Regions from separate parts of the Moritella sp. F3 genome, predicted to be linked through region 1. Evidence: riboswitches for the same ligand, from Rfam matches in the RefSeq annotation. Region 1 holds a riboswitch; each other region holds the start of a gene.
What was found. Region 1 has a riboswitch for thiamine pyrophosphate ahead of thiC (phosphomethylpyrimidine synthase ThiC). Riboswitches for the same ligand answer to the same signal wherever they lie in the genome.
Positions count from the first base shown of each region.

Region 2: linked by a shared signal. The riboswitch ahead of thiB (thiamine ABC transporter substrate binding subunit) and the one ahead of thiC (phosphomethylpyrimidine synthase ThiC) in region 1 are both predicted to bind thiamine pyrophosphate.
Region 3: linked by a shared signal. The riboswitch ahead of thiD (bifunctional hydroxymethylpyrimidine kinase/phosphomethylpyrimidine kinase) and the one ahead of thiC (phosphomethylpyrimidine synthase ThiC) in region 1 are both predicted to bind thiamine pyrophosphate.

Region 1 covers NZ_BLRL01000017.1:32,323-35,573, forward strand. Annotated here, with positions in the region: gene thiC (phosphomethylpyrimidine synthase ThiC) at 1-1,577, opposite strand, end outside; TPP riboswitch at 1,729-1,830, opposite strand; gene rpoC (DNA-directed RNA polymerase subunit beta') at 1,978-3,251, opposite strand, start outside.
Region 2 covers NZ_BLRL01000011.1:89,586-92,836, reverse strand. Annotated here, with positions in the region: gene thiP (thiamine/thiamine pyrophosphate ABC transporter permease) at 1-811, opposite strand, end outside; gene thiB (thiamine ABC transporter substrate binding subunit) at 835-1,842, opposite strand; TPP riboswitch at 1,929-2,042, opposite strand; gene JFU56_RS16860 (urease accessory protein UreD) at 2,850-3,251, shown strand, end outside.
Region 3 covers NZ_BLRL01000003.1:312,959-316,209, forward strand. Annotated here, with positions in the region: gene JFU56_RS07655 (ABC transporter permease) at 1-93, opposite strand, end outside; gene JFU56_RS07660 (ABC transporter ATP-binding protein) at 86-931, opposite strand; gene thiD (bifunctional hydroxymethylpyrimidine kinase/phosphomethylpyrimidine kinase) at 924-1,814, opposite strand; TPP riboswitch at 1,887-1,986, opposite strand; gene JFU56_RS07670 (hypothetical protein) at 2,271-2,819, shown strand; gene JFU56_RS07675 (BCCT family transporter) at 2,952-3,251, opposite strand, start outside.

The DNA.
Region 1 (3,251 bases):
TGCTTAACATCTTCTTTATTCGGTAAGCCTAAATGTTCTTTGGGCGTTACGTAACACAACATAGCACAACCGTACCAACCGATTTGCGCAGCACCAATACCCGAGGTAAAGTGATCATAACCTGGGGCGATATCTGTCGTTAGTGGGCCTAAAGTATAAAATGGCGCTTCATGACAAATATCGAGTTGTTTTTCAACATTCTCTTTAATCATGTGCATTGGGATATGACCAGGGCCTTCGATAATAACTTGCACATCTTGCTGCCAAGCTACTTTAGTCAGCTCTCCGAGCGTTTGTAATTCAGCAAATTGCGCTTCATCATTGGCATCAGCCGCAGAACCCGGGCGCATACCATCACCTAACGACAGTGATACATCGTATGCTTTACAAATCGCACAAATTTCTTCGAAATGATCATAAGCAAAGTTTTCTTTATGGTGTGTTAAACACCATTTCGCCATAATCGATCCACCTCGAGAAACGATCCCGGTAAGACGTTTTGCAGTCATCGGCACATAACGCAATAATACCCCAGCATGGATCGTGAAGTAATCAACCCCCTGCTCAGCTTGTTCGATCAACGTATCACGGAAGACTTCCCAAGTAAGATCCTCGGCGATCCCATTTACCTTCTCTAAGGCTTGATAGATCGGAACTGTGCCGATCGGAACAGGTGAATTACGCAGGATCCACTCACGGGTTTCATGAATATTACGGCCTGTGGATAAGTCCATCACCGTGTCAGCACCCCAGCGTGTAGCCCATACGAGCTTCTCCACTTCCTCTTCAATCGACGATGTCACTGACGAATTACCAATATTGGCATTCACTTTAACTAAAAAATTACGGCCGATGATCATTGGCTCAGATTCAGGGTGATTAATGTTAGCAGGAATGATCGCACGACCACGGGCGACTTCTTCTCGAACAAATTCAGGAGTAATAAGATCCGGAATACTCGCACCAAAATCATTACCGGCATGTTGCTTTAATAACAGCTCATTGCGGATCAACTCGCGCCCCATGTTTTCACGGATCGAGATATATTCCATTTCCGGAGTGATGATACCGTTACGCGCATAATGCATCTGAGTAACGTTTTGGCCATCGATCGCTTTAAGTGGTTTAGGTAGATGTTCGAAACGAATATGGTCGATACCATCGTCTGCAAGACGTTGCTGAGCAAACTGTGAAGTAACGATTTCGAGTTCTTCAATATCGTTACGTTCTGCAATCCAGCCTTGCCTTAATTTAGGTAAACCTTGATGCACGTTAATTTCAATCGCAGGATCGGTATAGGCACCTGAAGTATCGTAGATTGGGATGGATTCGTTGTATTCATATACAGGTTCATCTTTACTGCCTGCAACTAGCGTTTCATCAAGATTAATCTTGCGCATCGCGACTCTTAAATCATCACGGCTGCCAGTGAGATGGATTTTTTCGGAATTTGGAAAGGGTTCACAACTGAGGTTGTTAATAAATTCTTGGGCGTTTTCACGGTTTTCACGACGTGTAGGTTTTTTGGATTTATCTAGATTTGTATTGCTGTTGGTATTTATATTATTAGCAGACATAGCATTCATTCCTTTAAATAAGATGATTGCTTGTCGTTGAGTATGGAGAGTGGTGATAAGACTATATTAGTTTAAGTCCAAATACAGCGGTAAATAAGATGTCAATTGTTACAGATCCCCCGTACAAATTGGCAATATTATTAACGCTATTGTATTAATCACTCTTGTTTCCTTACGCAGGTATTAGCCTGATCAGGTTCCACGGATCCCATATTTAAATGGTCTCAGCCCTAAAGCACTCCGACAAGATGTGTCAGAGTATAGACTGGTATAGCGTTAAAAAACAAGCAAAAAAAAGGCGCCCTATAAAGGGCGCCTTCACTATTCAATAATAGTCAGCAAGTGAATCAGTGGGTCTGTCATCACTTGCTAACAACTTTAATTGCATTCAGCAAATCAATTAAAGGTTATTTAATAGGTTAGCTAAGTTCTGTTCAGCTTCATCAGTAGTGATCTCTGGCATAGCTTCTTCTACCTTACCAGCACGCATTTTAGCGCGTTCTTGGTGGTAAGAGAAACCTGTACCTGCAGGGATCAGACGACCAACGATAACGTTCTCTTTCAGACCACGAAGGTCATCAATCTTACCATGTACAGCAGCGTCTGTTAGAACACGTGTTGTTTCTTGGAAAGATGCAGCAGAGATGAATGACTCAGTTGCAAGAGACGCTTTAGTAATACCCATAAGGATATGCTGGAACACGGCTGGTTGCTTGCCTTCAGCTTCTAGCTGACGGTTAGCAATTTTCAGACGTGAAACTTCAGCTTGTTCACCTTGTAGGAAGTTACTGTCACCAGCAGATACAACGTTAGCTTTACGTAGCATTTGACGAACGATAGTTTCAATGTGCTTATCGTTAATCTTAACGCCTTGCAGACGGTATACTTCTTGAACTTCGTTTGCGATATAGTTCGCAACATGGCTAATGCCACGTAGACGTAGAATATCGTGAGCTGATTCAGGGCCATCGGCGATAACTTCACCAATTGCAACTTTCTCACCTTCAAACACGTTCAAGTGACGCCATTTAGGGATCATCTCTTCGTAAGCTTCAGCACCATCAGTCGGTGTGATAACTAGACGACGTTTACCTTTAGTTTCTTTACCGAAACTAATAGTACCTGAGATTTCCGCTAAGATAGCTGCATCTTTAGGCTGACGCGCTTCAAACAGATCCGCTACGCGTGGTAGACCACCCGTAATATCACGTGTTTTCGAGCTTTCTTGAGGAATACGTGCTAACGCTTCACCAATAGTCACTAACGCGCCATCTTCTAGGTTAACGATTGCGTTTGCAGGTAAGAAGTATTGTGCAATAACTTCTGTACCAGGAATGAATAAATCATTACCTGCTGCATCAACAAGTTTAACCATAGGACGCATATCTTTACCAGCAGCAACACGTGCTGCAGGATCAAGAATTACCGTGCTAGATAGACCCGTTAGATCATCCGTTTGCTTAGTAACCGTAATACCTTCAATTAAGTCAACAAACTTAATTTGACCAGCCACCTCTGTGATGATTGGGTGAGTATGCGGGTCCCAGTTAGCAAGGATGCTACCAGACTCGATAGCTGCGCCATCTTTAAAGTCAACAATCGAACCGTAAGGCAGTTTGTGGCTTTCTTTAGTACGACCGTTTTCATCAATAATCGTGATTTCTGATGAACGTG
Region 2 (3,251 bases), on a different contig from region 1:
GCGCTGACATAGGTTGTGATTTTAAAAATATGGCACTAAAAAGCATTAAGGCGACAGTGATCGCGACTTGAATTATCGCTAAGGCAACTGCTTGCTCGATATCAAATTCAAATTTGAGCGCTTGATAGATAGCGACTTCAAGGGTTGCATAATCAGGCCCCCCACCGAGGGACATGACAATCGCGAAACTGGTAAAGCACAGCATAAAGATAAGGCTAATTAACGAGGGTAATTGCTGCTTTATCTTCGGCCATTCTAAGGTAATGAAGATGTGTCGTGATTGCATGTTTAGCTGACTCGCCAAGCGCCAAGATTCACTGGGAATAGAGTCGAGGGTTTGCAGTAAAATACGCGTGGCTAACGGTACATTGAAAAATAAATGCGCCAGTAGAATACCAGTTAAGCCATAAATATAATGACCAGTTTCAATATTAAAGAAACCTAAAATTTGGTTCACCCAGCCATTTTTACCGTGCACGGCGACAATACCAAAGATGGCAATGATGATGGGCAATACTAACGATAAATTAAATAGTTTGATGATTAATTGTTTACCAACAAATTCTCGGCGTGAAAAAGCCCGTGCCAGCGGGATCGCCAAACCAATACTTAAGCCGGTAGATAAGGCTGCCTGGTAAAAACTAAAACGAATGACATGTTGGGTGTAGGAGTCAGCAAGTACACTGCTAAAGTCTAACTCGGCTTGTGAAAAATTAAGCAGGGCAGTAAAACTACCGCCTACTAGGAGTAAAATGATGCTGATGGCGAGCAAGGCGCTACACCACCAGTATTTATGCGAATTCGCGTTCATAATTTTGATTAGTTATCGACGAATTATTGAGTAACAGCGTTACGCCATTCCTTCACCCAAGATTTACGTGATTGCGCGACTTCTTCAGGCGTGAATTCAATCGTTTTAGCTGGAGTGATCAGTTTTTCAAACTCGCTTGGTAATGCGGCCGCTTGTTTTGCTGGTAGCATCCAGTTGCCTGTCGCTATCACGTCTTGAAAAGCAGGGCTAAGTACAAATGCCATGAATTGATCGGCTAACTCAGGATTTGCCGTATCTTTTAAACGAGCCACCACTTCTGTTTGTTGATAGTGACCTTCAGTGAATTCAGCCGCTTTATATTTAAATTCGCTCTCTGCAATCATGTGGTAAGCGGGTGATGTAGCATAGCTTAATACCATGTCTGCTTCGCCTTTTAAGAACATACCGTAAGCTTGGCTCCAGCCTTTCGTGATCGTCACTGTTTTATCTGCAATCTGTTGCCATGCTTGTGGTGCTTGATCACCATAAACTGCTTTAACCCATAACATAAAGCCTAGGCCTGGTGTGCTGGTGCGTGGATCTTGATAGATGATGCTCAGATCTTTACGTTCGATCAGTTCCGCTAGGCTTGTTGGTGGATTGGTCAACTTTTCACTGTCGTAGATAAAAGCAAAGTGGCCGTAATCAAATGGAATGAAGTATTCGTTAGTCCAAGCGTTTGGCAGTGATAATTTACTGGTGTCTTGTTGGTGTGGTGCAAGCAGTTTGGTTTTTACCGCTTCAGCCATCAGGTTGTTGTCTAAACCTAATAGTACGTCAGCCTTGGTGTATTTACCTTCGAGTTTAACGCGGTTAAGAATACTCACGCCGTCTTCTAAAGCGACTAAGTTCAAGGTGCAATTACAGTCCGCTTCAAATGCTGTTTTTACTTTTGGACCAGGGCCCCAGTCAGATGCAAATGAATCGTAGGTATAGACATTTAATACTGGTTTTTCGGCTGCAATAGCAACTGATAGTGAAGGTAATAGTAGGGCCGTATAAAGTGCTAGTTTTTTGATCGTGTGCTTCACGTGTTCTCCTAGAATGTGAAGCATAGAACTTATGACTCGGTAATGCGTACTTATCTGTGCATTATTTCTTAACGCAGATATGAACCAGTCTGTCGAATCTCATTCCTATGCCAGCATTATCTGGTTCAAGTTAATACGGGTGTTATCTCAGCCACTGTGACTCTGTTATTAAAAGTCTGGTAGCACCCCGATGAGTGAGCGCACATTGTATTTTTATTTGCTCTAAAGTGCCAGTGAGATTGACGATTATTGTTATAAAAATAAAGTGCATGAGTTATGTGCTGTGTTGTGGAGAGCCACAGGACGCTGAGTTACTTTAGATAATATGAATATGCATCGTTTTATTGGTATTCGTGACGCTGTTTATTGGTAACTACTTTATTATAAAACCATGCGTTATCACTTTAGTTATTATTCATTGATATAGATCATAATTGTTGGTGTGGTTTTTGTAGTGGCTGGATTTGTGTCATGCTATATTCCGTGTATCTTAAGGAGGTTTCTCTTCTTTGACTTATCGCTATATTTACCCCCGTTTTTTTATTACAGGATTTATATAAAATGAAAACAATTAATCGATTACTTGAGTGCACTAGCCACTCTTTAATTGTGCGTTATTTTGGTCGGTTATTCCGCTAATAAAACACCCCGATTGTTTTTGTATCCTCGTATCTGAATTTATACATAACTTTATTACATTACTCGTCTTCAAAATTTAACTATTTTGTGTCATCGATGACGCATTTTTATTTTTTTGCGTGTATTTTTAAAGCTATTTTTATCTCCATTCATTTACGTAATAAATCCTGAAATATATCTGTCTTTGACTCTATTAAAGATCATTAAATATGCTGTGTCTGAGTACTTCGTCCTCGGCTTTTATTGGCGTCTTTTAATTTTAAGATCTTCTTTAGCGAGTCGATATCTTCGTGGCTTTTATTATGTTGTGAAATGAATTTTGAATTATTCAATTCTTTAATTCAATAAATATAGGCTCATCAAACTGAATGAATATACCTACGCGAGTTAGCTACTCTCGACCTCAAAACCATCAAGGCTGGCGAGCTGAGATTTTCTTAAAGTATGGCGTTAAGCGTGATAAAACAAGGTTACTTGAACGTCAGCAGCTTGGCCCTTTAATGGTTCAGAAAACTTTTTTCCCCGAAGGAAATACCTGTCATACCTATTTACTTCACCCGCCAGGTGGTGTGGTAGGAGGTGATCAATTGAGTGTGTCTGTAGCACTCGAATCTGGTGCACATGCCTTATTGACCACACCTGGCGCGACTAAGTTTTATCGTAGCAATGGTGAGCTGGCCTGGCAGTCTCAGCACTTGTCTGCCGCCGATGGCTCATTTTTAGAGTGGTTACCAATGGAGAATATTTTCTTTCCTGGAGCCAATTGCCAA
Region 3 (3,251 bases), on a different contig from region 1:
GATACGTAACAAAGGGCTAGTGTGGTTCTGTTGCTTGTTGTGGTGATGCTTCGATTTAGGTACCGCTGGGGTAGTATTGATTAACTCACTCATTTTCAGTTTCCATTCCCTGCTCAAACTCTTGCGCTAAACAACGCATAATACGTTGCTGTAATTGGGCACATTCTGCATCGTATAGACGTGGTGTTGAGCTTGATGGTAGTTGTAACTGTGTTGCACTAGCTGGTGTGCCTTGCATGATATAGATATGATCGGCGAGGCGAATGGCTTCTTGGGGATCATGCGTTATTAAGGCCACTGTCTTATCCTTTAACAATGCACAAGCTAGATCTTGTAATCGATAGCGGGTCACTGCATCCAAGGCGGAAAATGGTTCATCCATTAATACCACTGGCTTATCTTGCATTAACGTTCTTGCTAGCGCTACCCGTTGACGCATACCGCCAGACAGTTGTTGTGGAAAATGGTTAGCGTTGTCAGCAAGTCCGACTTTCGCCAGTAAACTGAGCGCTTTATCTTTGTTTGCTTTCGATGGCTTTGCGCCAAACTGACTACTTAGCGTGACATTATCGAGTACGGATAACCAAGGTAGTAGTAAGTCCTGTTGCGCCATGTAAGCAACTTGATTGTTTAAGTCAGTTAATACTTGATGATTCGCGCCAACTAAGCATTCACCTGACCAAGTCACCTGTTGATCTAACAGCCCAGCAAGATAACGCAACAGCGAGGTTTTCCCACAGCCGCTACGACCTAGGATACATGTCCACTGTCTTGCGGGTATCCTCATATCAAACTCGCTTAATACAGGGTCGATACTGTCGTGATAGCGTAAATAACCTTTGGCAATGGTTATGTTCACAGCAAGGTCATTGACCATTAAACTGTTCTTGTTATCTGTCGGCGCTAATACTGCTTGTGATGAGCTAGACATCAGCGTGGCCAGCGAAGAAATGATTGACCGGACCATGACCACTACCTATGTCTAATTCATCTGCATGCGCAATTGCGTTGGATATGTATTTTTTACCCAGCTTTACCGCTTGCAGTAATTCGTGTCCTTGCGCCAAATAAGATGCAATGGCAGACGATAAGGTACAGCCTGTACCGTGGGTATTGTGGGTATTAACCCGTTTTGCGGTTAACAGCTCGAAATGATCTTGGAATATAAGCAGGTCGTTACTGTTTTCATCTTGCTCTAAATGACCGCCCTTGAGTAGTACTGCATTGACGTTAAGTTGGCGTAATGCGTTGATCATCGCGCCCATATCATCCTCGCAAGTCGGCAGCGATGAACCTGTTAAAGCTGCACCTTCCGGTAAATTAGGGGTGATCAAGTCGGCAAGTGGTAATAACTCTGACTTAAGGGTGTTGATGGCTGATTCTTTTAACAGTAAATCGCCGCTGGTGGCAACCATGACTGGATCTACAACTAAAAATTTCGGTTTATATTGTTTAATTTTCGCTGCTACAACCTTGATGATCTCGCGGTCTGCCAGCATGCCCACTTTTACTGCGACGACGTTTAAATCGCTAAAGACTGCATCGAGTTGATTGTTAATATGTTCCAGTGGGATAGGGAATATCGCGGATACCCCCAGGGTGTTCTGTGCGGTGATCGCGGTAATTGCAGAACATGCATAACTGCCAGTTGCAGAGATTGCTTTGATATCAGCTTGAATGCCTGCACCGCCGCCACTATCAGATCCTGCGATCGTTAATACGATTGGTGTTGATTGGCTATTTTTAAGTGATTTTTGCTTTAATGAAAGCGGTAACGAAATAGATGTTGATGTGTTGGTTGTAGCCTTTAGCATAAATATCCCTAGTACAGACGCGTAGGAACTTTATCGAGCCAAAGATTGAAAGACGGGGAGGTCAAATCAGGAGTAGCAAGACTGATAGTTCCCTACGTCAGTGTTAACTGAATCAGGTTCAACGGGTCTCGCAATTTGCGCTCTCAGCCTTTAGGCCCCCCGACTATATAGGCGGCAATAGTAACAAGTTTTGTTGAAAGCGCAATAAAACAATTAAGTCATGCTTTAAGAATTTTAATTTTAGCGGCTTTAAGACTCGCATTTAACTTTTCTGAAGGTGAAGCTATTTGTTGTGATGTCACAAATACCTATTAAGTTATATTGCGATGGTTGACCTAATATATAATGTTAAATAAAATCAATGGGATATTTTATTTAACATTAGGTTTACTTGTTGTTTTGATAAAATATTGGAAGATACAACTCTTGATTATTATAAAAACAAAGGAATGGGAAATGAAGCTAGTTAAAAAAACACTGGTAATTGCAACATGCTTATATTTAGTGGGTTGTGCATCGGGTGCACAGGTTGAGAATATGGTTTACCAAGGCGAGCAAAAATCTTATCCAGCTGTTGTTCAAAACAATTTGGCCTTGTCGTCAGTCACTGGTGGTGAAGATACGAATGCAGCTTGGACGTCAGAGATCAGTGATGTTGCTTTTTCTGATGCAATTAAAGAAAGTCTATTAGAACAAGGGCTTTTCTCAGAAAAGGGGAAGTATCAACTATCAGCGAGAATTGTCGATGTTGAACAGCCATTATTTGGTCTTGATATGACTGTTACAACCAAGGTTAAATACACACTGACTGATACTGTAAGCGGAAAAGTGATTCTTGATGAAGCTGTTGAAGCACCGCATACAGCCACTTTCGGTGATGCTTTTTCTGGCGTCGCGCGCCTACAAATGGCGAATGAAGGTTCAGGTAAGAAAAATATTGAGGCCTTACTTAATAAACTTGCTGAGCTAAATATTGAAGCTAATGAAGTGAGCTTAACGCAATAATATGATGGTGATAGTCGATCACTTGATTGACTTATGGCTAACAAAAAGGCCACGCGTTACATTAACGCGTGGCCTTTTTCATGCTTCAATATCGTCGATTAGATTTCCATAGTCGAAAATCGAATGCGTTAATTACTTACGATTATGTTGCTCTGTTCTTAAACCCATAATCAAGCTCACGCACATAACCAATAAGATCACTGTGAATGGCAGTGCCGTTGAGATTGCACCTGCTTGTAAGGCTTCAATTGCTTGCGTACCGCCAACCCAAAGCAGTGCTGCAGCGATTGCACCTTCGATGAATGCCCAGAACACACGTTGTGGTACTGGAGCATCAACTTTACCACCAGCAGTGATGCTGTCGATAACCAGTGAACCAGAGTCCGAAGAAGTGATGAAGAATACTAATACTAACAGTACAGCTAGCATTGA